Regions from separate parts of the Calothrix sp. FACHB-168 genome, predicted to be linked through region 2. Evidence: riboswitches for the same ligand, from Rfam matches in the RefSeq annotation. Region 2 holds a riboswitch; the other holds the start of a gene.

Region 1 (11,963 bases), on a different contig from region 2:
TTTTACTTTTGATTCAGCAACGCCATGAATAAAAAATACTAGCATTTGGCATGATGATAAATAACAGCGCTTCCAATTTAATTTATGCGTTTATAAATCGCCAATGTGGAAACAACTTAAATCAAGTAGTACCCAAACCCGAAGTTATAAAACTTGATAGTCAAAAAGTTATTACAGTCAATTTGATGAACTTTTGAAAATGCAAATGATAAAATGCAATGCTAATAAGCAAAAATTGATGAGTAACTTACTTGTACTATCCCACACTTATAAGACCCATTTTTTAACCCCCTTCTGCCTCCGCCTTATTCCTAAAATAAACATATATGAATAACACTGCCGCAATTTTTTATAAAAAAGATGGTTACGATACCTCTGGAACCAGACTGTTAGGGCGTCAAGCTGCGGGGGAAGGTTTCCTCAAGGCTTTAGTGCAACATGGAACAGCCGATTCACTTTATTGTTATACCTCTAGCCAAGGGGAATTCATGGAATTTTGCGATCGCATTAAACCCTGGATGAACCGTCGGCGTCAAGTTACCTGGCTACCCAGCAACAATCATCAAGTACTCGCACAAGCTGGAACTATCTATCACCCAGATCCTATCCTCTCTTCTCTGGCTTGGGCGCGAAGATTTGATAATCAACGGGGTTATAGTATCTGCGGTGTCACCCATACAATTGCAAGTATGGGCGTCATGGATGGGATTGGTGATGCACTCATCGCCCCGGTTCAACCTTGGGATGCGATTATTTGCACATCTATGGCAGTGAAAAATGCTGTCGATCGTCTTTTTGATACATGGGCTGAATATTTAGCCCAACGCTTTGGTGCTAAACCGCAGATTAATTTCCAACTACCAGTGATTCCTTTAGGTGTTGATTGCGATACGTTTGACCAAGGTGAAAATACAGAGAATATCAGGCGCAGTTTACGTCAAGCCCTTGGTATTCCTCAAGATGAAATTGTAGTGCTATTTGTTGGGCGATTGTGCTTTTACGCCAAAGCCCATCCTGTACCGATGTATTTAGCATTAGAAAAAGCCGCCCAAGCCACCAATACTAAAATTAATTTTGTCTTGGCTGGTTGGTTTGAAGATGAGAAAGAGAAAGTTGGTATTATCCAAAGTGCGCAAACTTTTTGTCCTTCAGTTAATTGTCTTTTTGTCGATGGGCGCAAACCAGAAATCCGGGCGGGAATTTGGGCTGCGGCTGATATTTTTATCTCTTTAGTAGATAATATTCAAGAAACATTTGGACTCACACCAATTGAAGCGATGGCTGCGGGTTTACCTGTAATTGTCTCCGATTGGGATGGTTATCAAGAATCTGTACGCCATGAAGTTGATGGTTTGAGAATTCCTACATTCATTCCTCAACCAGGGTTAAGTTTAGATTTAGCCGCAGATTATCACAATAATAATTTAAATTACAGCACCTACATAGCTCATTCATCAATGGTAGTGGCAGTTGATATAGATGCAGCCGCTAACGCAGTTATACAATTAATTACTCAGCCAGAAATGAGAAAGTGTCTGGGTGAGAATGGGAGAAAACGCGCTAGAGAAACCTACGATTGGTCAGTGGTTATCGCCGCTTATGAAAATTTATGGCAAGAATTAGCAGAAATTCGCGCCACTGCACCAATGTCTGTACCATTACAACCAAGTAGCCCACCCATACCTTTATGCGACGATCCCTTTAGATTATTTGCTCATTACACCAGTAACACAGCCAACCCAGATTTAATATTAGGATTGGGGGCGATGGGGACACCAGAAAATTTACAACAAATTCGGCAAAATTGGATTACTAATTTTGGTGCAGACAGAAGAAACACCAATTCAACTATAGATGCAATCTTAAATGCGATCGCCCAAAATGGCACAGTCTCAATTGACACCATCCTCAATTCCCATCGCGATGTTCCAGTTGAGCAATTAACCCGCACATTGTTGTATTTACTTAAGTTTGATGTGCTGCGTATTAATTCGTAGTCACTCCCTTGTCTGTTTTGTACCCAGATCAAATAGGATTGCTATATGCAGGCGATCGCTAATTTGCTGTCCTCAATATAAATTTAAAATTTTAATCAATTCGTATAATGAATTATAAATGGTTACGCTCTGGCTGTTGGTAATTTTCCAGGACAATTGTTGTGAATTTGATATTACTTCTAGGGAAATTGGTAAGTCATGGTTATTTTGAACAACTTCAAATCCTGCACGTTTTAAAGCACGTATTGTCCACAGCGAAGCGATACCCTCACCGATGAAATTAATATTTCCTTTGTGGGGTGTATGTAAATGAAACTCTCCAGAAAATATATCAAACTCCACACCTTCACTGCGAAAAGTATCAGCAAATACGCCATTTAACACCAAATCCTCTGGTGCGCCAACCTGTAAAATTCCCTCAGATGTTAATAACCAAATTTGATCAGCCAGCCGCAAAGCTAAATCTAAATCATGGGTAGAAAGTAAAATTGCTTGCTGATTTTCTCGTGCTAACTGACGTAGCAATTGCATAATTTCCACCCGGCGTGGTAAATCTAAAAATGCCGTCGGTTCATCCAATAACATTACCATCGGCGACTGCGCCAAAGCACGCGCAATCATAATTTTTTGACGTTCACCATCACTTAGTTCGCTAACTTGACGCCCAGCTAAATGTAACGCACCTACAGATTTGATCGCCCAATGTATAATTGCTTCATCTTCAGGCGTTAATTTTCCCCACCAGTCAGTATAAGGATGTCGTCCCAAACTCACCAGAGTATAAGCCGATAACATACCCACATCTACCCTTTCCGTCAGCACCAAACTCAACCGCTTGGCTAAATCCTGCGGTGCTAACTTATAGATATCATCACCCAAAAGCCGCACCTCACCCCCTAGAGGTGGTTGCATTCCCGCAAGCGATCGCAGTAAGGTAGACTTACCCGCACCATTCGGCCCCAATAAACACACCAATTCCCCAGCTTCCAGACAAACAGAAATATCCCTCGCCACACACCGCAGATTTTTGCGGGATGTTTGATAACCGATATTTAGATGATGAGTAGTTAAAATCGCATTATTCATGATGGAAAGGATTTTTGGGAATTACGCCGCAGAATTACCCAAGTGACAACAGGAGTTCCAATCAAAGCCGTAATTGCATTCAACGGTAAAACCATCTGACTCACCGCCATTTGGGAAAATAAATCAGCCACCAAAGCCAATATTCCCCCCATAATCATCACCCCAGGGATTAAAATTCGATGATCGGAACTCATAAATAGACTGCGACACAAATGAGGAATAGCCACACCCAAAAATGCGATCGGCCCGCAAAAAGCCGTAATTCCACCAGCTAAAATAGAAGCACTACTAATAATAGAAAACCTAGCTTTCTTCACCGTCAAACCTAAACTCCGCGCGTAAGCTTCCCCCAATAACAGCGCATTCAAAGATTTCGATTGCAACACCGCCACCAATAAACTTAAAACTATCACCGGAATCAACACAATTAACTGTTTCCAAGTCACTCCAGCGAAGCTACCAAAAGTCCACATAATATAACTTTGAATCCGTTCTTTAGAGCTAAATTGCAATAAAATACTCACAATTGCACTCGTAGCGTAACCAAACAATAAACCCAAAATTAGCAGCGTCATCGTCTCTTGTACTCGACGCGCCACCACTAACATTAAACCCAAAACCGAAGCCGCACCAAGACTAGCAGCTATCACCAACCCAAAATCAGTAATAATTCCCAAATCATTTAATAAAGTTGGTGTCGCCACACTTGCAGTTAATACCACCAAAGCCACACCCAAACTTGCACCAGAACTAATTCCTAACACAAAAGGCCCCGCCAAGGGATTTTTAAACAGAGTTTGCATTTGCAAACCACTCACACCCAAAGCCGCACCCGCTAAAGTTGCAGTCAAAGCTTTCGGAAGTCTAAATTTGAGAATAATATTCGCCCAAGTCGCTTTTTCGGGTTCTTGTCCTAGTAAAATATTGATAACTTCCTGAATCGGAATAGAGACAGAACCTAAAGCTAAATCTAGTAAAAATGCCACAATCAAACCGATAATTAACAGTAAAAATAATAAAGTTCTAATAGAAGTAGATTTAAAGAGTATTAATAAGTTAGACGGCAGATATTTAAGTAACATTATTTGCTAAATTTACGATAATAAAACAATTGATGATTCGGTAATATTTCTGGATGCAGGATTTTAATTAAATCTGCAAGCACAATATCAGGGTTACTAATTCCCCCTTCCCAGTAATCATTACCACCATTCGCATTTAAACGCCCATTGTTATTATAAAGATTGCCCGTTTTCACAGCTTGAAAATCAGCATAGCGGTTATCTTCTGCGATTAAATCCTTGACACTTCGCCAAGCTTGGCTAAAATTCAACCAATAATCAGCATTAGCAGCACGTTCTAAAACCACTTCAAAAGAAAGTGGTAAACTACCATTAGATTTATCATCACTCCAAAGATAATTTCCTCCAGCATCAGCCAGATATTTAGCAACATAACTATTACCAGACGGCATAAACCAAGTACCTTTAAAGTTAAAACCAACAAATACACTCGGACGGTTTTTCACAGATTGAGCTTTTGCGGCTATTTGTGTATATCTACTCGCAATTTCATTAAATATCTTTTCGGCTTTGGCTTCTTGATTAAAAAACAAAGCCGTAAATTTTAACCATTCACTTCTCCCCAGTGGCGTATCTTCCATATACTCAGCATTTATCCCCACCTTCAAACCCGCTTCTGTGAGTTTGCTATAACTATCAGTTTGGGAATTACCTGTACCAAAGGTTGTTACTAAGTCTGGATTTAATGCTAATAATTTTTCGATATCTACATTGGAATTATTGCCGACTTGGGTAATCTTGCCGGCTTTAATTTTCTCAACTACTTCAGATGTATTGATTTGGTTAATATTACTCACTCCAATTAATTTATCAACTACACCTAATTTCGCTAAGTGGGGTAAATGTGTAGTTGATAGAGAGACTATGAAGTTAATAGGAACTGTAATTACCTGTGCTTGCTTAAATCCTTGGGGTGTGGGAGTTCCGCATTGGACTAAAACATATTGAAACTGAGTTTTGGCATTTTGCCAAGGGTTTTTGATGGTGACTACTTTGTAATGTTTGTGATACTCTACCGCCAAACCTCTGGCGTGGGTGATTTTAATTTTATTGGGAAAGTAATCTTGATTGGGGTTATAGTTGGGGGTGCAAGTGTTAGTTGATGTGTGAATTGTGGTGTGATTACAGGCGATGATGAGGGTGGCTATGAGGAATAATTGACAGAGGAAGATGATTGGTTTTTGGTGGGGGAGTTTTATCATTTTTATCTCACGCAGAGACGCAGCGAAAAGTCGGAGCGGAGGTTTCCTCCGATCTGAACTTTTCAAGACAGAGACGCAGAGATTTAGAGGGTTTGGGGTGGGTAGAGGTTTTCGGTGATTTTGTTACCTTTAATGAAGTGTTCGTTGACTATATTTTCGGCAACATTCGGGTTAACGCGAGTGTACCAAGTTCTATCATTGGAATAAAAAACAACTGGGCCGAGTTGACAGACTTCTAAACAGCCAGATGTTCTGACTTCGATGTCTAAACCTGCATTTTCTACTGCTGATTTTAAAGCATCAAATGTAGGTTGCCATTTGCGGGAAGGAAGACAGCGTGTAGAGGTACAAACGGAAATATAGGAATGTTTGAGAGGATTTTTAGTAAAGGGTATGGGTTTTTTACCTAATACATAAATATCTCGCAAATCTTGATAAAGAGCTAACTTATCTAGATTTGGTTTACCCTCCGGTAATAAATTTTCTCCATCTACCAAAGGATTAGGTAATAAAATCGTCATCAATTGTTCATTCGCACCATTCCAAAACTGAATCCCCCAACTCCTGGGATTTCCTTCTGTATTAAACCGCCGATAAAAAGCCGCACGAGAAACTAAACGTTGCTTCCTCACTTCCACAGGAGTTTTACACAAAGGGCCGCCAAAATTAGTATCAATACATAAATGTAAATGCCAACCCTCCGCAGCCACTGTCAAATATCCATCATAGAGAATACAAAGCTTTGGTGGTGCATTAAATTCCAACTCCAAAACACTACCTTGAACAATATGAGCAATCCCCACCTGCTGCCAATTTTGTTCAAACAAAGTATAGACTAACGATGCTAAAACATCACTTCCACAATCAAAATATTCATACTCAACAAACCCCCCCGTAGCTAAATCTTCCCGCACAACCTCATTAACTGGTGTCACCCAACAATTAAACTCAGCCATTCTTAATTCTCCTTTGCGCCTTTGCGCCTTTGCGTGAGCTAATTCTTTTTAAAACCGAGAACTCAAACCAACCTGAAAAACCCTCCCCCCATCAGGATAACCAGGAAACAACTGATAACGCTGATCCAACAGATTATCCAAACTCCCAGTTAAAATTAAACTATCACTAATAGGTACACGCATCTTTAAATCAAAAGTAGTATACCCCGAAAGAAACTCCGTATTAATATTATTAGTTGGATACCCATTTAAAGAGTTCATCAACACCCCCAAATACCAACCTTGAGGATTTTCATAAGACACACCTAAATTTAATTTATCCGCACCTGCAAACCTTAATTCCTTATCAACCTCCACCGGATTAGCACTTGCTAAAATACGCGGATCATTCGCCGTATAATTAACAAAAGCATAGACATTTCTAGCCAATTGTAAATTTAACGAAGCTTCAATTCCCGTAGTTTGTACTAACCCGATATTTTCCCAAGTCCCTGTATTTCCATTTACAGGGGGCGTGAGTCTTGTAAAGGCAATTGTATCAGAAACACGGTTACTAAAAAATGTCAACCTCAACAAGCCAATATTACCTAATTTTTGGTCAATTCCTACATCAAAACTATCGCCTTTTTCTGGTTTAAGATCAGGATTACCAATATTAGTCGGATTATTATTGAATAAATTAGCTATGGTCGGCGCACGGAAGTTTCTGATATAGTTAGCTCTGAGTGTAGTTGTATCTGAAACTGCAAATTTTGCTCCTATAGACGGTGATGTAAACGAACCATTGACCAAACTACTAAAATCTTGCCGCACTCCCAAATTCATACTAAAACTAGGAGAAAAGTTAATTTCATATCTCCCAAAAATTGCCCCTTGACCTATAGCATCATCATAATTTTCTCTGGTAATATTTGTTCCATAATTAAATGTGGTGTTGCGTACATTTGTATTCCGATAATCAAAGCCATAAACTAAGGTCTGATTCTTCGCAACATTCCAATTATGTGTAACTTGAATACCATAGGAATTCTGTTTCGTATCAAAGCGGTTTTGGGATGTAATTGCGCCACTGCGATTATCAAAACGAGTGTTGAGAAAATCAGCGTAAACTCTCGCTGTTAAAAGTGAATCATCGCCGCTACCTAATTTGGAGTTCCAGGTTAAATCAGTGAGAACTTGGTCTGTGTATTTCCGATTATTCTCGGTGAGAGAGTTAAAAAATCCCTGTCCAAATTGCGGGAAAGGAATCGGTACACCTCCCGGTACTCCCTGTTCTTTCCCTAAATATAGGGTGGAGAGAGTTAAAGTATTGCGTTTACCTAAATTTGCCTCTAATTTGACATTAAAGTTATTAAAGATTGCGTCATTATTCGTTCTTGTTCCCTCAAAGTTAGCTTCAGGAATACGAAAGCGATAATTATTTTGTGCTTGAGTCCGGTTGTAACCAACTACCCAAGAAATATCACCAGACTTACCACTATTTTGTATGCTTTGTTGGTTGAGTCCATAGGAACCAAGATTAACTTTGGTTTCGGTAGTAATTTGCTCTGTAGGACGACGGGTAACAATATTAATTACCCCACCTATTGCGTCTGAACCATAAAGTGTTGAACCACCTCCGGGTAATACTTCAACTCTTTCAATATTATTAGTGGTAAATTCTGACAAATCGAAACCACCACCACCTAAATTATTAATTGGTCTGCCATCCAATAATATTAATACTTGACCAGTATTAGAACCGCGAATAAATTGACCACTTAAAGCGTTTACTTCTGTCCCAACTGTACCGTCACCTAAAATACCAGGAAGAAATCGCAGTGCTTCTCTGACAGTTCTTGCACCTTGCGCTTCCATTTCTTCGCCGGTAATAACATACACCGGACGAGTGGAATCTTTGACTGTCCCTTCCCGACGAAAAGGGGAAAACACAGGTTCATTGAGGAGTTTGTCAATAACTGTGAGTTCAATATCTGGTTCTTTTTCTTCTGCTTGTGCAATTTCTGTAGCGATGATGCGGGAATTTTCCCACAGCATCCCCACGGCGATAGTCACGCTAGAGACGATAAGTTGAGTTCCCCATCTGGCAATAAGTTGATTACGCATTGGTAATTTCAGCCACCTGTATAACTAAAAAATTTTGTTGTCACTAAAGATTTGAGGTTTTTTATACAAACCCTCAGCCAGGAGGAAAATGATAATGATTATTATTATCACGCTTGTAGTGCAATTTGCAAGCTCTCAGTTTGTAGTAAGCACTTTAGTGCTGAGAGTTTTGAGGATTAAGGTAGAGGCGGGGTGAACGCGCCCCTAATACTGGTGTTGGATTAACAACAATTACGATGGAATTTTGCCCATTTACTGAGGGGTGGTATTTTGGCTAAGATGCCTCTTTTTAAAGCTTCTGGACGTTCTGACCAAGGTAGTAAACCATCTGGTTTAGTGTAGTATAGAGTGGCACATTGGAGGATGGCAGAGGCACTATCATCAACTACTAAGTTGCCAAAAAGATAGGTGAGTTTCGCTTCTGCTTGGAAGGCGATCGCACAAGCATGACTACAAGCACTCATACATTCAACGCCTTGAATGGAGAATTGATTTTGCAATTCCCAGTTTTGTGCAAGTTGTTGCAGTTGTTGTAATAGCTGCTGTCCGCCACTTTCACCAATTCGTTTGCCATCTTGCCACACACTAGCGCAGGTGGTGCAGACAAATAAAGTATGTTGTTTGTTGTTCATTAATTTTTAAGTCTTCTTGATTGAAGTGAAGAATGCAGATTCTCCAGGCTGGGGGAAGGTATCGGCGCAACGCTGGTGATTGCTGGGAATAATGTTAGGGACTGTCAGGTAAAAAATATTCCATTGCTATTGTTGACAGTTGACAGTTGACTGTTGACAGTTGACTGTTAATGACTTGAACTGATTCCCTAAATATGCGAACACGAAAGTTATGATACAAATGGGTTTTGAGACTTGTATCTATAACCTTGTGTGAGTATTGATATCTGTAGGGAAAAGTCTACAATCTCATAGAAATTTGCATTGCGTAGCGTAGGTCTGCAACTATGAGACAGCGATACTGTGTAATGAAGAATATATTAATAGCGTTATTCATCTGTACCTCGCAGATGGGAGTTGGCGATCGTTTCGGCGGGCATTCTGACTTTGAAGTATGAACTTCATTACAGCTGCGGGACAGTGCCGGATTCACACCGGGCTTTCCCCGTTACCTCTGATGGCTGTTCCCCATCAGAACCGATTTGCTGATGGTTAAATCATACCACAACATGCAAGTGCATCAAAACCGACAAAAGCTATACCTCTGTGGTTCAAATGCATGAAAACTGCTGTAACCAACTTCTAGTTCCAGTATTTTAGAGGGCATGGCAGTGCTATACCCCTACCATCTGTCGCATTCTTGTTTCAAATTGGTAAGTAGGGCGGTGCAATTAAACATAACTGGCGAGGGCTGTCATTTGTCATTTGTCATTTGTCATTGGTAAGGGTTTCTAGCCTATTTACGTTTCGTAATATAGTTTGGTTTTTTTCCACCGACTTACTTATCAATTGTTGATGCGATACCTGACAGGGTATTGCATTACTAATGACAATACAGTTTTCTGCACATTTAGATACAGGATATTGCGGGTATCGGTACTAAAAGTTGTATCTATGTTTGCAGAAAAGCTGAAGGACTAATTTATCTATTTTTTTTATTCTGTTAATTGTCGAAGATTTTCCTTGTCAAACAAATAAGTATTTGCAGAGCTTCAGGCTATTTCTCGACATAGAAATATTTCCCCAATGACAGAGACAAATTTATGACTACTTTTCCTAGCGATCCTTTATTTCCATATCAATGGTATCTATATAACTATGGTCAATCCGGCGGTACTCCTGGTATGGATCTCAATGTAGTTGATGTGTGGGATGACTATACAGGACGCGGTGTTGTTGTCGGTGTGTTTGAGGGGGGTGGTGTAGAATACAATCATCCTGATTTAGCGGCAAATTACAATACTTCTATTGACTATGATGGTGTTAGCAATGGTGGTAATCCTTACCCCCTACCTGGTGAAAGCTATCATGCTACTTCTGTTGCAGGTATTATTGGTGCGGTGGCTGGTAATGGTATTGGTGGTGTGGGTGTAGCCTATGGCTCGAATTTAGCTTCTTTCCGGTTTAATTACAGCAATGATAATAGTATGATTCGCGCGTTGCAGCGCTTACGCTATGTTGATGTCGCTAATAATAGTTGGGGTAACGACTCAACCTTTGGATTTAATTTTCTCAATCCTGGATATTCCCAAGTAGCTCAAGCTATTCAAGATGCGGCGCAGTTTGGGCGTAATGGCTTAGGAACTGCGATCGTTTTTGCTGGGGGAAATAGTAGACAAAATGGTTTAAATACTAATGACTCTAACTTGTCTAACTCCCGCTACGTCATTACTGTAGCTGCACTTGATTCTGATGGCTTGGCATCTTCATATAGCACTCCGGGTGCTTCTATTTTAGTTTCTGCCTTTGGCAGTGGGGTTCCTGGCAGTATTGTGACTACAGATCGCCAAGGATATGAAGGCGATGCTTTTGGAGACTATAACTACGGCTTTAATGGAACTTCTGCTGCTGCGCCTCAAGTTTCTGGGGTAGTTGCACTGATGCTAGAAGCCAATCGCAATTTAGGTTATCGAGATATACAAGAAATTCTTGCCTATTCTGCTCGTCAAAACGATCCTAATAATTACGGGGGTTACCCATACATTTGGCAATACAACGGCGCTAAAAATTGGAATGGTGGGGGTTTACATGTTAGCCACAATTATGGATTTGGCTTGGTAGATGCTCATGCTGCTGTGCGTTTGGCAGAAACTTGGCAAAAACAAAGTCGATTTAATAATGAGCAGAATCTTTCTTATAGTTCGAGTAATTTAGGCTGGGTAATTCCTGATAATAATAATACGGGAATTAGCAGTACATTTACTGTCAGTGGCGGTTTAGAAATTGATTTTGTAGAAGTAGAACTCAATGTCACTCATCCTTATCGCGGAGATTTGGTTGTTTCTCTGATTTCTCCTAGTGGAACTGAGAGTGTTTTGGTTTATCGACCAGGAAATCAAGAGGATGAAGGAGATAATATTGTATTTAAGCTCTCCAGTACGCAACATTGGGGAGAAAGTAGTGCTGGTAACTGGACACTGAGAATTAAGGATTTAGGGCCTACAGATAGTGGCATTCTTAATAGTTGGAAATTACATTTATATGGGGATGCAGATACAGTCAATGATACATATATCTACAATAATGAGTATGGCATCTATGGCGCAACTACACTGACTGATAGTTCTGGCATTGATACAATTAATGCGGCTGCGATTACTGCTAATACTTATTTAAATCTCAGTCCAGGTTCTACAAGTTCTCTTAATGGGACTAATTTAATTATTAGTTCCGGGACTATTATCGAAAATGCCTTTACTGGAGATGGTAATGACTGGATTATCGGTAATAATGCTGCTAATGTTATATCTTCTGGTAGGGGTGATGATATTCTTGATGGGGGCGCGGGTAATGATACTCTCAAGGGTGGTAGAGGTAACGATTCTTATCTAGTGAATAGCTCTGGAGATGTGGTGATAGAAAA
Region 2 (11,963 bases):
GTGGTACAGATAGGGATTTCACTAATGCCAGAAAATCAGATTGTTCGTGTACCGCATCAATATTACCAGTGACAAAAGCCGCAGAAGCAAATCGCGCTCCTGGTTTTTGGGTAGTTTGCCATTTCTTGTCCATAAAACTGGGTGTTAACCTAGCCGCATCTACAAACACATGGCGACGGTACATCCAATTTAAGAAAGATGGTAGGGTATTGAGTTTGTAGAGAATTTGACCCACAATAGGCGATCGCACTAATCCTCTCACTATACCCGCAATTTGCGAACTTGCGCCCATTGTAGGTAAAGGCCCCCGCCATGTGGGAGCCGTTAAGACAATTTTGTGAAAACTAGCAGGTTGTTTAACAGCTAATTGCAAAACGTAACTAGCCGCATGACCGGCTGCTATGACGTTAATTGCTGTATTAAACACAGAGTTAACAAAATCTGCTAAAAATTGCTGATATATCTCAGGACGGTAATCTAAACTCAGTCGCGAAGATTCGCCAAAACCAGGCCAATCTACAGCGACGACTTGAAAATGTGGCGCTAGTAACCTCGCCAATTCGCCCATTTCTTCACGGGTGGACACGCTACTAAAAGCAGGGAGTAGTAATAAGGGAGAACCATGACCAAGGGTTTCGTATACTACCTTTAATGGTTTATTTTCCCAATTCCAGACAAATTCTTTAACTACTCCACCAAAGCCAACAGCGCTCTCAGTTGATAATAAATTGGTAGACATGAGTTTTTACTCGGCACTCACTACTACTGTTCTAATTTACATTCCAACGCTTTTTTCTGCATAGTTTTAAAAATGTTATAAAAACCGTTAGCGCGGGAAGGTGTCAGACTAACATTTAAACCAGTAGCTTGGATAAAATCTGGTGCGAGTTGGACAATTTCTGTAGGCGACGAACCATTTAAACCTTCAATTAACAGCGCTACCAATCCCTTAGTTAACTGCGAATCCGAATCGCCTTGAAATTTCACCTTTCCATCATCCAAGCTGGCGGTGACATAAACCTGAGATACGCAACCAGGGACTTTATTTTCGGGTGTCTTGTCAGCTTCCGGGAATTCTGGGAGTTTTTGCGCGTACCAAATCAATTGTTCGTAGCGCCGCTTCGGATCGGTAGCACGTTGAAAGCGCTGAACAATCTTAGCTAAAGCAGGTGGTAAAGAGTCTGTAGAAGAAGACATAACAGGACTGGCAAATAAATCGGTCTTCCCTTGAGTGTAATTTATCTAGAGTGCGATCGCGTTTGTTATGAGCATTTCCCTTTTCCTTATGAAACAAGAGTACGATTTCTCTCAGTCTGTTAAGAATCCATACATTAAAAAGCTGAAAAAGCAGGTAACAATTCGGCTTGAAGAAGATGTGGTTGATTATTTCAAAGCTCTAGCTGAAGAAACTGGTATTTCCTATCAAAGTCTCATCAATCTTTATTTACAAGATTGTGTAAAATCCCAGCGTAAGCCGTCATTAGAGTGGGTGAGTAAAGTTTAGTAAAGCATTGAGCATTTCCCGAAGCTTACCTATTGGGATTTGCAAGTAAAGATTTATTGTTGAATTTCTCTCATGTCAAAAAACTCTCATCAATAATCAGGTTTTTTTGACAACGGTGATATAGTTACTCTAATCGGTTCTGATGGGTGTCAGCCATCGGACGCAAGGGGGAAAGTCCGGTGAAAATCCGGCGCTGTCCCGCAACTGTGAACCCGAAATAGGTGAGTCAGGATGCCCGCCGGTTAGAATCAATTCGTTTACATAGATCTGCGAGGTACAGATTATGAACAGAAAACAGGCGTTAGTTAGTCTAACCCTGATGGTAGTTATCAGTTTTTATCTGGTAGTTGGTTTACCCAAACCCGCATACGCCATGCACATTATGGAAGGTTTTTTACCAGTGCAGTGGGCAGTTTTTTGGTGGGTTGTGGCATTACCGTTTTTTATCTTTGGATTGCGTAGTTTGACTCGCATTACCCAAGCTAACCCGCAATTAAAACTATTACTAGCCTTGGCTGGTGCTTTTGCTTTTGTGCTGTCGGCTTTAAAAATTCCTTCCGTCACGGGTAGCTGTTCTCATCCTACGGGTACGGGGTTAGGTGCGGTGCTGTTTGGCCCCCTTGCTATGTCGGTTTTGGGTAGCTTAGTATTGTTGTTTCAAGCTTTGTTACTGGCACATGGCGGCTTGACAACATTGGGTGCAAATGCTTTTTCGATGGCGATCGCCGGGCCATTTGCCGCTTACTGGATATATAATTTAACAATTAAGTTTGGTGCTAAAGATAAAATCGCTCTATTTTTAGCAGCTGCGATCGCAGATTTACTCACCTACATTATCACTTCTATCCAACTTGCCCTAGCTTTTCCTGCACCGGTTGGCGGCTTCATCGCTTCATTTACCAAGTTCGCCGGCATTTTTGCCATCACGCAAGTTCCCTTAGCAATTAGTGAAGGATTGCTAACAGTATTGGTGTGGAACTGGCTGCAATCTTATAATCCTCAAGAATTGGAACTATTACAATTAATCAAACGGGGAAATGGCAATGAATCAGTCTAAAAAAGGGTTAAGTAATTGGCTGTTGGTAGTAGCTGTATTAGCCTTAGCAATTGCACCCTTAATCTTTGTCCGTGGTGGTGAATTTAGTGGTGCTGATGGTGAAGCTGAAAAAGTAATTAGTGAAATCCAACCTGAATATAAACCCTGGTTTCAATCATTGTTTGAACCCGCTAGTAAAGAAATAGAAAGTCTATTATTTGCCTCACAAGCAGCTTTGGGTGCTGGAGTTGTTGGTTATGCAATTGGTTTATATAAAGGACGTTCCCAACAACAAAAGCCTGAAGAATGAGCCTGCAAATAGATACTTTAGCTTATACTAACCGACTGCGCAGCCTGCCACCAGAACATAAACTGATTTTTGCATTTACTACCCTGGCTATTTCCCTCGCCAGCCATTCATTAGTACAAATTTTAATAGTAATTTGGCTGAGTATTTGGATAGTGATTTATGCCAAAATTCCGGCTGGTGTTTATTTTCGGTTATTCATGTTCACCATAGTTTTTTGTTTGACAAGTTTACCAGCCCTCATAGTAAATGGAGTGGCGCTTTCTAATTTGCAAAGCGTCAAATTAGATGCTTGGTATGGACTAACTATCGGAAACTTCTATATTTATATCAGTCATAGTGGCACGATTCAAGCATGGGGAATTTTCACTAGAGCATTAGCTTCTGTTTCTTGCTTATATTTTCTCATGCTAACTGTCCCTTTCATCGAAATATTACGAACTCTCCGATACTTAAAATTTCCAGTGCTTTTAACCGATTTATTATTACTCATGTATCGGTTTATTTTTATTCTATTGAACACAGCCAATGAATTGTGGATAGCACAAAATTCTCGTGGTGGCTATGGCAATCTGGCTATCGGGATGAAAAGTTTAGCAATACTCATCGGACAACTACTACAGCGAACCTTACAACGATACAGTCAGTTTTCTCTCGGATTGGAAGCACGGGGTTTTGTGAGTGAATTTCGAGTTTGGCATCCCCATCGCTATCGTCCTCAACTACGGTATATTATCGAAGCTATTTTTGGTTGTTTATTATTAATAGGATTAGATTTTTGGCGAAATGCAGGAATATTTACTCGAATTTGAGCAGGTATATTACACTTATTCTGGGGCACAACAATCAGCTTTGAATGGTGTAAGCTTAAAAATTCCCTTAGGTAAAAGATGTGCCTTAATTGGTCAGAATGGTTGTGGAAAAACCACATTATTCTTATTAGCTAATGGTTTATATAAACCTAATTCGGGGATTGTCCGTTGGCGTGGTGAGCCATTAAATTATAATCGAAATTATCTGCAAAAATTAAGACAAAAAGTGGGATTGATCTTTCAAGATCCAGAACAACAACTAGTTGCTTCTACTGTGGAAGAAGATATATCTTACGGTTTGTGTAATTTGGGGTTGCCAGTATCGGAAATTCAACAGCGAGTAGAGCAAGCATTAATTGAATTTGAACTTACTAATTTAGCCGAAAGACCAGTACATCATCTGAGTTTAGGACAAAAGAAGCGAGTTTCTATAGCAGATGTCATGGTACTAAAACCCGAACTGTTAGTATTAGATGAGCCTACTGCCTATTTAGATGTTAAACATACTCGTAATTTGATAGCAACTCTCAAAAAAATTCAGCGAGACGGAACTACTTTAATCATGGCTACTCATGATTTAGATTTAGTTTATCGGTGGGCAGATTGGGTGTTTGTCATGGATAAAGGACAACTGATGTTAGAAGGTAAACCCCAAGATGTATTTAGCCAGCGCACAGTTTTAGAAGAGTTAGAATTGGGCGTACCATTAATATATGAGATGTTATCTGATGGATTATCTGGTGAATCAGGATTAGTTAGAGAAAGAGTGCAACAACGAATATTAGAATTATTTTGGGATTCTATGTAGTTAAAGTACAGACAACAGACTTAAAATTAAGCACAACAGGAGCGCGTAACCGATGGGGAAGGGGAGATTAGAAGCGTTCAGTGATGGCGTGTTGGCGATTATCATCACAATTATGGTGCTAGAACTCAAGGTACCGCATGGTGCTGATTTAGCCGCGCTGCGTCCGTTGATTCCGGTATTTTTGAGTTATGTGCTGAGTTTTATTTATATTGGCATCTACTGTGAATAATAAAAACATAAATACCTTGTAATTTCTAGAATTTTCTATAAAAGTGTCCTAACATGGTGTTAAAAACGAAGTTATCAAAGAAATCGGATCAGGACTCAACTACAAAAGAAAACAATTTAAAGGCATTTTGGAACGAATTATGTCAGGAGATGTCCAACAACTTGTGGTTGGACACAAAGACAGACTTGCAAGATTCGGATTTGACCTTATTAAATGGATTTGTGAACTCAACGATACAGAACTCGTGGTTTGCAACAACACAGAACTTAGTCCAGAAAGAGAAATGGTGGAAGACATACTTGCAATCGTTCATGTCTTCAGTTGCAGGCTGTACGGACTCAGAAAATACAAATCTCAAATCAAAGAAGATAAGACTTTACCCAGAAGCTAAATTAAAAACAGTTTGGCGTAGATGGATAGCTTCAAGCAGGTATTGTTACAACAAAGCAATGGCTTACATGCGCGATTGCTACAAAGATGGATTAAAACTACCAAGTGCCTATGACTTAAGAAAAATCATTATGTTGAAGATTCCTGAATGGGTAAATTCAACACCTTTTAATCTTCGTGGTGCAGCCATTATTGATGCTCATGCTGCATTTAAAAAGACAAAAAAAGAAAATAAGCTAACTCCTAAATTTAGAAGTTGTCGTCATCCGGTATTGTCTTTTAAATTACAATCAGATAATTGGAAAAAAGGGACTACATATCCAACACATAAAACTGATGAGGGAATCAAAATTATTGACTTAAAAATTAATGCAAGTGAAATTATTCCTGATGTCATTCCTAGCGACTTTAACATAGTCTTAGATAGAGGTAGATGGTTTATAACTTACACGATTGAAGATGCTAAATGTAGCAATGCAAACAATCAAGCGATTGCTTTAGATCCTGGTGTAAGAACATTTTTAACTGGATTTGATGGCAATAAAGTTTTTGAATTAGGCAAAGGAGCTATTTCACGAATTGTCAATCTTTGTAGGCGTTTAGATAGTTTGCAATCGCAAATTGCTCAAGCAAAAGGAAAAGACAATAAGCGAAAAAGATTTAATTTGAGAAAAGTAGCACAGCAAACTAGAATAAAAATTAAAAATCTAGTAGATGAATGTCATAAAAAAGTAGCTTGCTTTTTAACATCTAATTATTCTCAGATTATCATTCCTCATTTTGAATCGTCAGACATGGTGTATAAAGCCCAAAGAAAAATCACAAACAAGACGGCAAGAAACATGCTATCTTGGGCACATTACCGATTTAAGCAGAGACTTAAACATCAAGCGGCTAAAAGAGGTAGTCAAGTGATAGAAGTGAGTGAAGAATACACTAGTAAAACTTGTTCAAAATGTGGGCATGTTCATAAAAAGCTAGGTGGGTCTAAAATCTTTAATTGTCCTAATTGTGGACATAAAGTTGATAGGGATGTTAATGGAAGTATTAATATTTTCCTAAAAACAATCTCTGGTTGATTAACCAGAGACAGGCAAGATAGCGCCTAATACACAGTTTTTACTAGTTATTTCTAGTATTTTCCGGGTTAAAGTCTATCTGGAATAATCACCATCATTTATGGCAAGCTGTCAGACATGTGAATGGCAGAATTCTTTGGGCTAATCTGCATTTGCTATTTTGGTTGTCGCTCATTCCCTTTGTGACTGGCTGGATGGGTGAAAACCATGTTTCTGCTTGGCCGATCGCTCTTTATGGTACGGTATTGTTGTTTTGCGCGATCGCTTATTACATTCTCACAGTAGTTCTAATCAATCATCACGGTAAGGATTCTACTTTAGCGATCGCTATTGGTCGAGACATCAAAGGTAAAATCTCACTGGTATGTTATGCGATCGCTATTCCCCTGTCTTTTGTTAATTCCTGGATAGCCTTTGCATTCTACGTTCTCGTGGCGATTATGTGGCTCATTCCCGATCGCCGGATTGAAAAAACTTTGATGTCCTAGAGTATAGCAGGTACTCTGACAGAGAATTCCTCAAGGCTGCTGGAAAGGGGGGATATACACAAAACCAGCGCCGCAGTACAACTGTAAAAGTTAAGTATTGAGAATAATCGTTAAATATTGCTGCAAAAGTAGTGTGATTTCTTGAAATTGGTTGGCAAATATTCAGATCATATTGCTAAACGATCAACAAGTTTTAGGAGCGAAACAGTTGCTTACTTCAACCTTATTAGCTGCTTCCACTGTGCCCACAACCCTACAATGGAGTCCTACCGTTGGGATTATCATGATTATCGCGAATATTATTGCGATCGCCTTTGGCAAATCTACCATCAAGTATCCCAGCGTCGGCCCTGCTTTGCCCTCACCTAATTTATTTGGTGGCTTCGGCGCACCTGCATTACTTGCTACCACCGCTTTCGGTCATATTTTAGGCGCGGGTATTATCTTAGGGCTGCATAACCTCGGCAGAATCTAGGTTGTTAGCTGATTTCACCTACTCTTTTGTCTATAACCATTAAATTAAGCTAGAGATTCTTTATCTCTGGCTTTTTTGCGTTCAATACCAAGTTACCAACAATTGTCTTATAGCAAAAGGCAGAAGGCAGAAGGCAGAAGGCAGAAGGTAAAACTATTGCTAATCCTAGTATTTACGCTTTCAAGATGTTCTAACCTATGTGACTACAGCTATAATTAACTTTTTCAGTAGAAATTGTATGATCAAAAACACCAAGGATTAATTAGCAAAGTAATTACGAATTACGAATTACGAATTACTAAACAGGCATAGGTGCTAAACCATGTAATTGACGTACAGCATTAATACAAATTGGGCAATCACAACCAAATAACTTGATGGCTTCATCACTTTCCGCATCGGTGAATTCTAGTTCAGCAGGTTGATTGGGTGATTGTACTTGCGCTACTGTTATCTCTTGCTTGGGGGGAGGAACAGTATTATCAACTTGTATACATACCTGTTTAGTCTCTGCTGAGTGGGGGGAACGTACACAAGATAAATGAGTACCAGCTGGGCTAACTGTTTGACTACCATGTGCTGGTTTGGTCATCATCACCATAGATAGCATAGAAGCAAACAGCGCTGGCGAAGAAAGCAAAGACAGGACAAATCTTTTGTTCATGTATTCTCCAATTTTGATCGAGAAAGATGCGACTTATGTTTTCACATTCATCGGCGATCGATCAGTCCATCTTATACAACTTCTCATCAAATGGCTTAAGATGAGATGACCAAAATTGTACAGGTATTTAAGCTTGTATTTTAAACTACCTGCTTGGGCTGAGATTTTGCTAATTCACTAGGAGCAAATGCGCCATGTTCTGTAATGATGGCTGTAATTAATTCTGCTGGGGTAACATCAAAAGCGGGATTATAAAATTCCACCCCTTCCGGTGTGAGTCTGGTATCGCCTACTTGATAAATTTCTTGCGGATTGCGTTCTTCAATGGGGATTTGGCTACCATCGGTTAAGGCAAAATCAACGGTAGATAGAGGCGCAGCGACAAAAAAAGGAATATTATGTGCTTTAGCTGCGATCGCCACACTATATGTACCTATCTTATTAGCAGTATCGCCATTAGCAGCAATTCTATCTGCACCCACAACTACAGCATGAATTAAACCTTGTTTCATGCAATGGGCTGCCATATTATCAGTTATTACAGTCACGGGAATCCCTTCTTGCACGCATTCCCAAGCCGTGAGTTTTGCACCTTGTAACCGGGGACGAGTTTCGTCAGCAAACACCCGCGCTAATCTTCCTTCTCGCCAAGCAGAACGCACCACACCTAAAGCAGTACCATAACCAGCAGTTGCTAATGCACCAGCGTTACAGTGAGTCAAAATTGTCAGCTTTTCGGGGGTTTTGGGTAAAACTGCTAAACCATTATCACCAATCGCTTGACAAGTTTGTAAATCTTCAGCGTGGATAGTTTGGGCAGTTTCTAACAGCGTTTGTTTGAGTTCTGCGACTGTGCCGATACTTTCATAGGCTGTTCTCATCATCCGACTAATCGCCCAAAATAAATTTACCGCCGTCGGACGAGTAGAACGCAACAATTGAGCGACTTGTTCTAAGCGTTGTAAAAAATCATTGCGGTTGTCGGTTTCAATCTCCCTCGCACCAAGATAAATACCATAGGCTGCGGCGACACCAATCGCTGGCGCACCTCTAACAATCATCGTTGTGATTGCTAAAGCCATATCTTCACTGCGGTGAATTTCTACAAAAGCATACTCATTGGGTAAGCGAGTTTGGTCAATCAGCGATACTGAATCGTTGTGCCAGATAATTGGATAAACTTGGTTAGGAGCAGGAGTCATAGAAGCAGAGGATAATTGCAATTAGGCATCAATTATAAAGGCTAGACGAAAAACCCCGAACTGAATTCTGCAAAACTGTTATTGTTGTGAATTAAGGCAAAGCTGGTTAACCTGGTTTTATACCTGCTACATTGAGGCGAATACGGTATAGACTTTTACTGGCTGTAATGTAAAGCGTTTTATAGTCTTGATCTCCCCAAGCCAAATTAGTTACCGCCTCTGGTACAAAAATTTTGCCTAACAGCTTTCCTGATGGGGAAAAAATGATCACCCCTTCGGAAGCAGCAATATAAACATTGCCTTTTATATCTACTTTTATCCCATCTGGTACGCTTTTCGCTTTCGGATTAAGTAACTCTGCAAAGATTTGTCCATTACTCAATGTCCCATCTGAGTTAACCTGGAATACCTGGATATGATTTTTTTCAGAATCGCTGACATAGAGTTTTTTCTCATCTGGAGAGAAAGCTAATCCGTTAGGACGTATCATCTCCTTGGTCAGCAAAGTGAGATTTCCATCTGATGACAGCCGATAAATTCCATAAAATCCGAGTTCTTCCTTTTCTTTACTGATGCCATAGGGAGGGTCAGTAAAGTAAATGCTACCATCTGACTTAACTACAACGTCGTTAGGACTATTTAATCGCTTGCCTTGGTAACGTTCAGCTAAAGAAACGATCCTACCGTCATTTTGAGTACGTATTAAACGACGGTCATGTTCAGCAGTAATTAAGTTTCCCTGGCGATCTATTGTATTACCGTTAGCATTACCAGATGGATGACGGAATATATGAATTTTACCGTCAGGAGTCCATTTATATATTGTATTTGCAGGGATATCACTAAACAGTAAAAACCCGCGTCGATCCCAAACAGGCCCTTCTATAAACCTAAAGCCACTGGATAACCTTTCCAATTGGGCGTTGTTGCTCATGATAGTTTGTAGACTGCTTAGGCTGTTGGCGTTGCTGTGCTGTAAAGTCAAAATACCAACTAAGAAAACCCACGCAACTATTGGTAAGGAATATTTCTTCACAATAAATATTCTCGCCGGAAATTTATATTTGATGTTCGGCTAAGTTAAATTATCTATGGATTTGTATAACTAATTGCTGCACCTGTATTAAGTCCAAGCACGGTAGAAGGTGCTGTCTTGCCAAATATGGGCTGTGCGTTGTTCAATAGCTGCTAGTTGTTGATTGCTCAGTTGCTCAAAAGCACGAGCCACCTTGACATTTTCTTCTAATTGCTTCACATTATCTACGGAAATCACGCAACAAGTTACACCTGGCTGGGATAGAGCATAACCCATTGCTTGCTGCATTCCGTTCAAAGCATCTGCTTGGAATAACTTACCGTAAGCTGGTACTTTCATGGCGATGACGCCCATATTTTTTTGCTGTGCTAATGGTAGCACTACAGGAAAGTAAGGACGCGGATGGTGTTTGTCTGCTGCATTTACCGGAATCAGCGCAGTATGGAAGGAGTAGCGATTTATAGCTTCAACTATTACATCTGGTTCGTGGTGTCCTGTAAGACCAACAAACCGGACAACTTTTTGTTCTTGAGCTTCTTCTAAAGCTTTAATTGCACCATTTGTGCCAAACATTTTTTCAAGATGTTCGGGTAAAGCAACGCTATGCAACTGCCACAAGTCTAAATAATCTGTCTTGAGGCGTTTCAGAGAACGTTCTAATTGTCGCCATACCCCATCTCTCTCTTTTTCATAAGTTTTACTAGCTAAAAATATGTTTTGGCGGTAGGATGGCAGTACTTTTCCCAAATAAGTTTCATTCGGCCCGTACCTAGCAGCCGTGTCAAAATAACGAATACCGAGTTCAACTGCTCTTTCAATAATTGCTAAAGCTTCAGCTTCTTTATCTTTTTTATCGAGTGGTGTTTGTGTACCCGCACCTCCCAAGCCAAAGATAGGAACTTTGACGCCTGTACGTCCTAATATTCTTTCTGGCATTGCTGTTGGTGATTGAGCAGCATGGGAAATTTGCTTTTGTACTGTATGCGCTCCTACAACAGTGCTAGCTACAGCCACGCTGGTAATTAAAAAATCACGCCTGGTTCTTTTTTCTAACATAATTTTGTCGGAAATTATCTACTTAAAGAAATTTGTAGATTGACAATCTCTAAAATGTTTGAAGATTAACAAACTATATTTACGTGTTTATTATTTCTTAAGATGATTGCTAAGTCAAATTTGATGCATATATATTTATGATTTATCCAAATCTATAATGTATTTGTTCTAGCATTAGGGTAATCTTAGCTAATTTTGTATAATTTTAGCTTGACAAATTTAATGTGATAAAAAACTGGCACAAAATGTTAAGGATGTTATTCAATAAAATCAACTAACAACCTGGCCAAAGTTGCTGGATTACTCATGCTCAAAGGTCTTAGACGCCGTAAAAAAATATTAGGCTTAGTCCTATTATTTATACTGACTGTATGCTTTACCCTGGTAAATGTGCGTTCATTTGGGGAAACAATTATGACATCAGCGCCGCAATTGCTGACAGATCCATTTTTGCAGCTACCAACAGAAAACTCAGTGCGGGTGGTTTGGTTTACAGAGTTTGCAGGTAGTCAACATACAGTTAATTATGGTGAAAATTTAGCCAAGACGGCAAGGGCAAGTACAATTAAACTCAGTCGCACTAGAGAGGATGTGCGATCGCGTGTAGGTAACCAAACTGCAAATAGCCAAGTTTATCAGCAAACTGTTAACCGTGATATTTGGCGACATGAAGCGGAAATAACGGGATTAATTGCTGATGTGCGGGTAAATTATCGTGTAAATAGCTGGCGAGAAGATGGAGAAAGTGTCAGCAGCGATGTATTTACCCTTGCGCCTAACCCTAAACCGGGGACACCTTTAAAGATTTTACTCACCTCAGATCATCAACTTAAACCGATGACAGCCGCCAATCTGCAAAAGGTAGTGGAAACGGTAG

The links. Region 2 has a riboswitch for cobalamin ahead of AACW45_RS23805 (energy-coupling factor ABC transporter permease). Riboswitches for the same ligand answer to the same signal wherever they lie in the genome.
Region 1: it holds a riboswitch for cobalamin, as region 2 does, so the genes downstream of both, AACW45_RS03150 (DUF1636 family protein) here and AACW45_RS23805 (energy-coupling factor ABC transporter permease) in region 2, are expected to answer to the same signal.

Annotation. Positions count from the first base shown of each region.
Region 1 is NZ_CAWPNJ010000002.1:39,403-51,365, reverse strand. It holds gene AACW45_RS03185 (hypothetical protein) at 1-45, opposite strand, end outside; gene AACW45_RS03180 (glycosyltransferase family 4 protein) at 327-1,997, shown strand; gene AACW45_RS03175 (ABC transporter ATP-binding protein) at 2,070-3,083, opposite strand; gene AACW45_RS03170 (iron ABC transporter permease) at 3,080-4,165, opposite strand; gene AACW45_RS03165 (ABC transporter substrate-binding protein) at 4,165-5,367, opposite strand; gene AACW45_RS03160 ((2Fe-2S) ferredoxin domain-containing protein) at 5,451-6,323, opposite strand; gene AACW45_RS03155 (TonB-dependent receptor plug domain-containing protein) at 6,372-8,429, opposite strand; gene AACW45_RS03150 (DUF1636 family protein) at 8,651-9,061, opposite strand; cobalamin riboswitch at 9,455-9,597, opposite strand; gene AACW45_RS03145 (S8 family serine peptidase) at 10,144-11,963, shown strand, end outside.
Region 2 is NZ_CAWPNJ010000041.1:125,171-137,133, reverse strand. It holds gene AACW45_RS23820 (alpha/beta fold hydrolase) at 1-739, opposite strand, end outside; gene AACW45_RS23815 (SufE family protein) at 763-1,197, opposite strand; gene AACW45_RS23810 (DUF6364 family protein) at 1,286-1,504, shown strand; cobalamin riboswitch at 1,622-1,761, shown strand; gene AACW45_RS23805 (energy-coupling factor ABC transporter permease) at 1,788-2,561, shown strand; gene AACW45_RS23800 (energy-coupling factor ABC transporter substrate-binding protein) at 2,548-2,850, shown strand; gene cbiQ (cobalt ECF transporter T component CbiQ) at 2,847-3,659, shown strand; gene AACW45_RS23790 (energy-coupling factor ABC transporter ATP-binding protein) at 3,634-4,467, shown strand; gene AACW45_RS23785 (TMEM175 family protein) at 4,520-4,696, shown strand; gene AACW45_RS23780 (IS607 family transposase) at 4,770-5,087, shown strand; gene AACW45_RS23775 (RNA-guided endonuclease InsQ/TnpB family protein) at 5,008-6,165, shown strand; partial or broken gene AACW45_RS23770 (TMEM175 family protein) at 6,231-6,653, shown strand; gene psaK (photosystem I reaction center subunit PsaK) at 6,862-7,128, shown strand; gene AACW45_RS23760 (hypothetical protein) at 7,427-7,792, opposite strand; gene mtnA (S-methyl-5-thioribose-1-phosphate isomerase) at 7,933-8,994, opposite strand; gene AACW45_RS23750 (SMP-30/gluconolactonase/LRE family protein) at 9,101-9,928, opposite strand; gene AACW45_RS23745 (aldo/keto reductase) at 10,118-11,086, opposite strand; gene AACW45_RS23740 (purple acid phosphatase family protein) at 11,501-11,963, shown strand, end outside.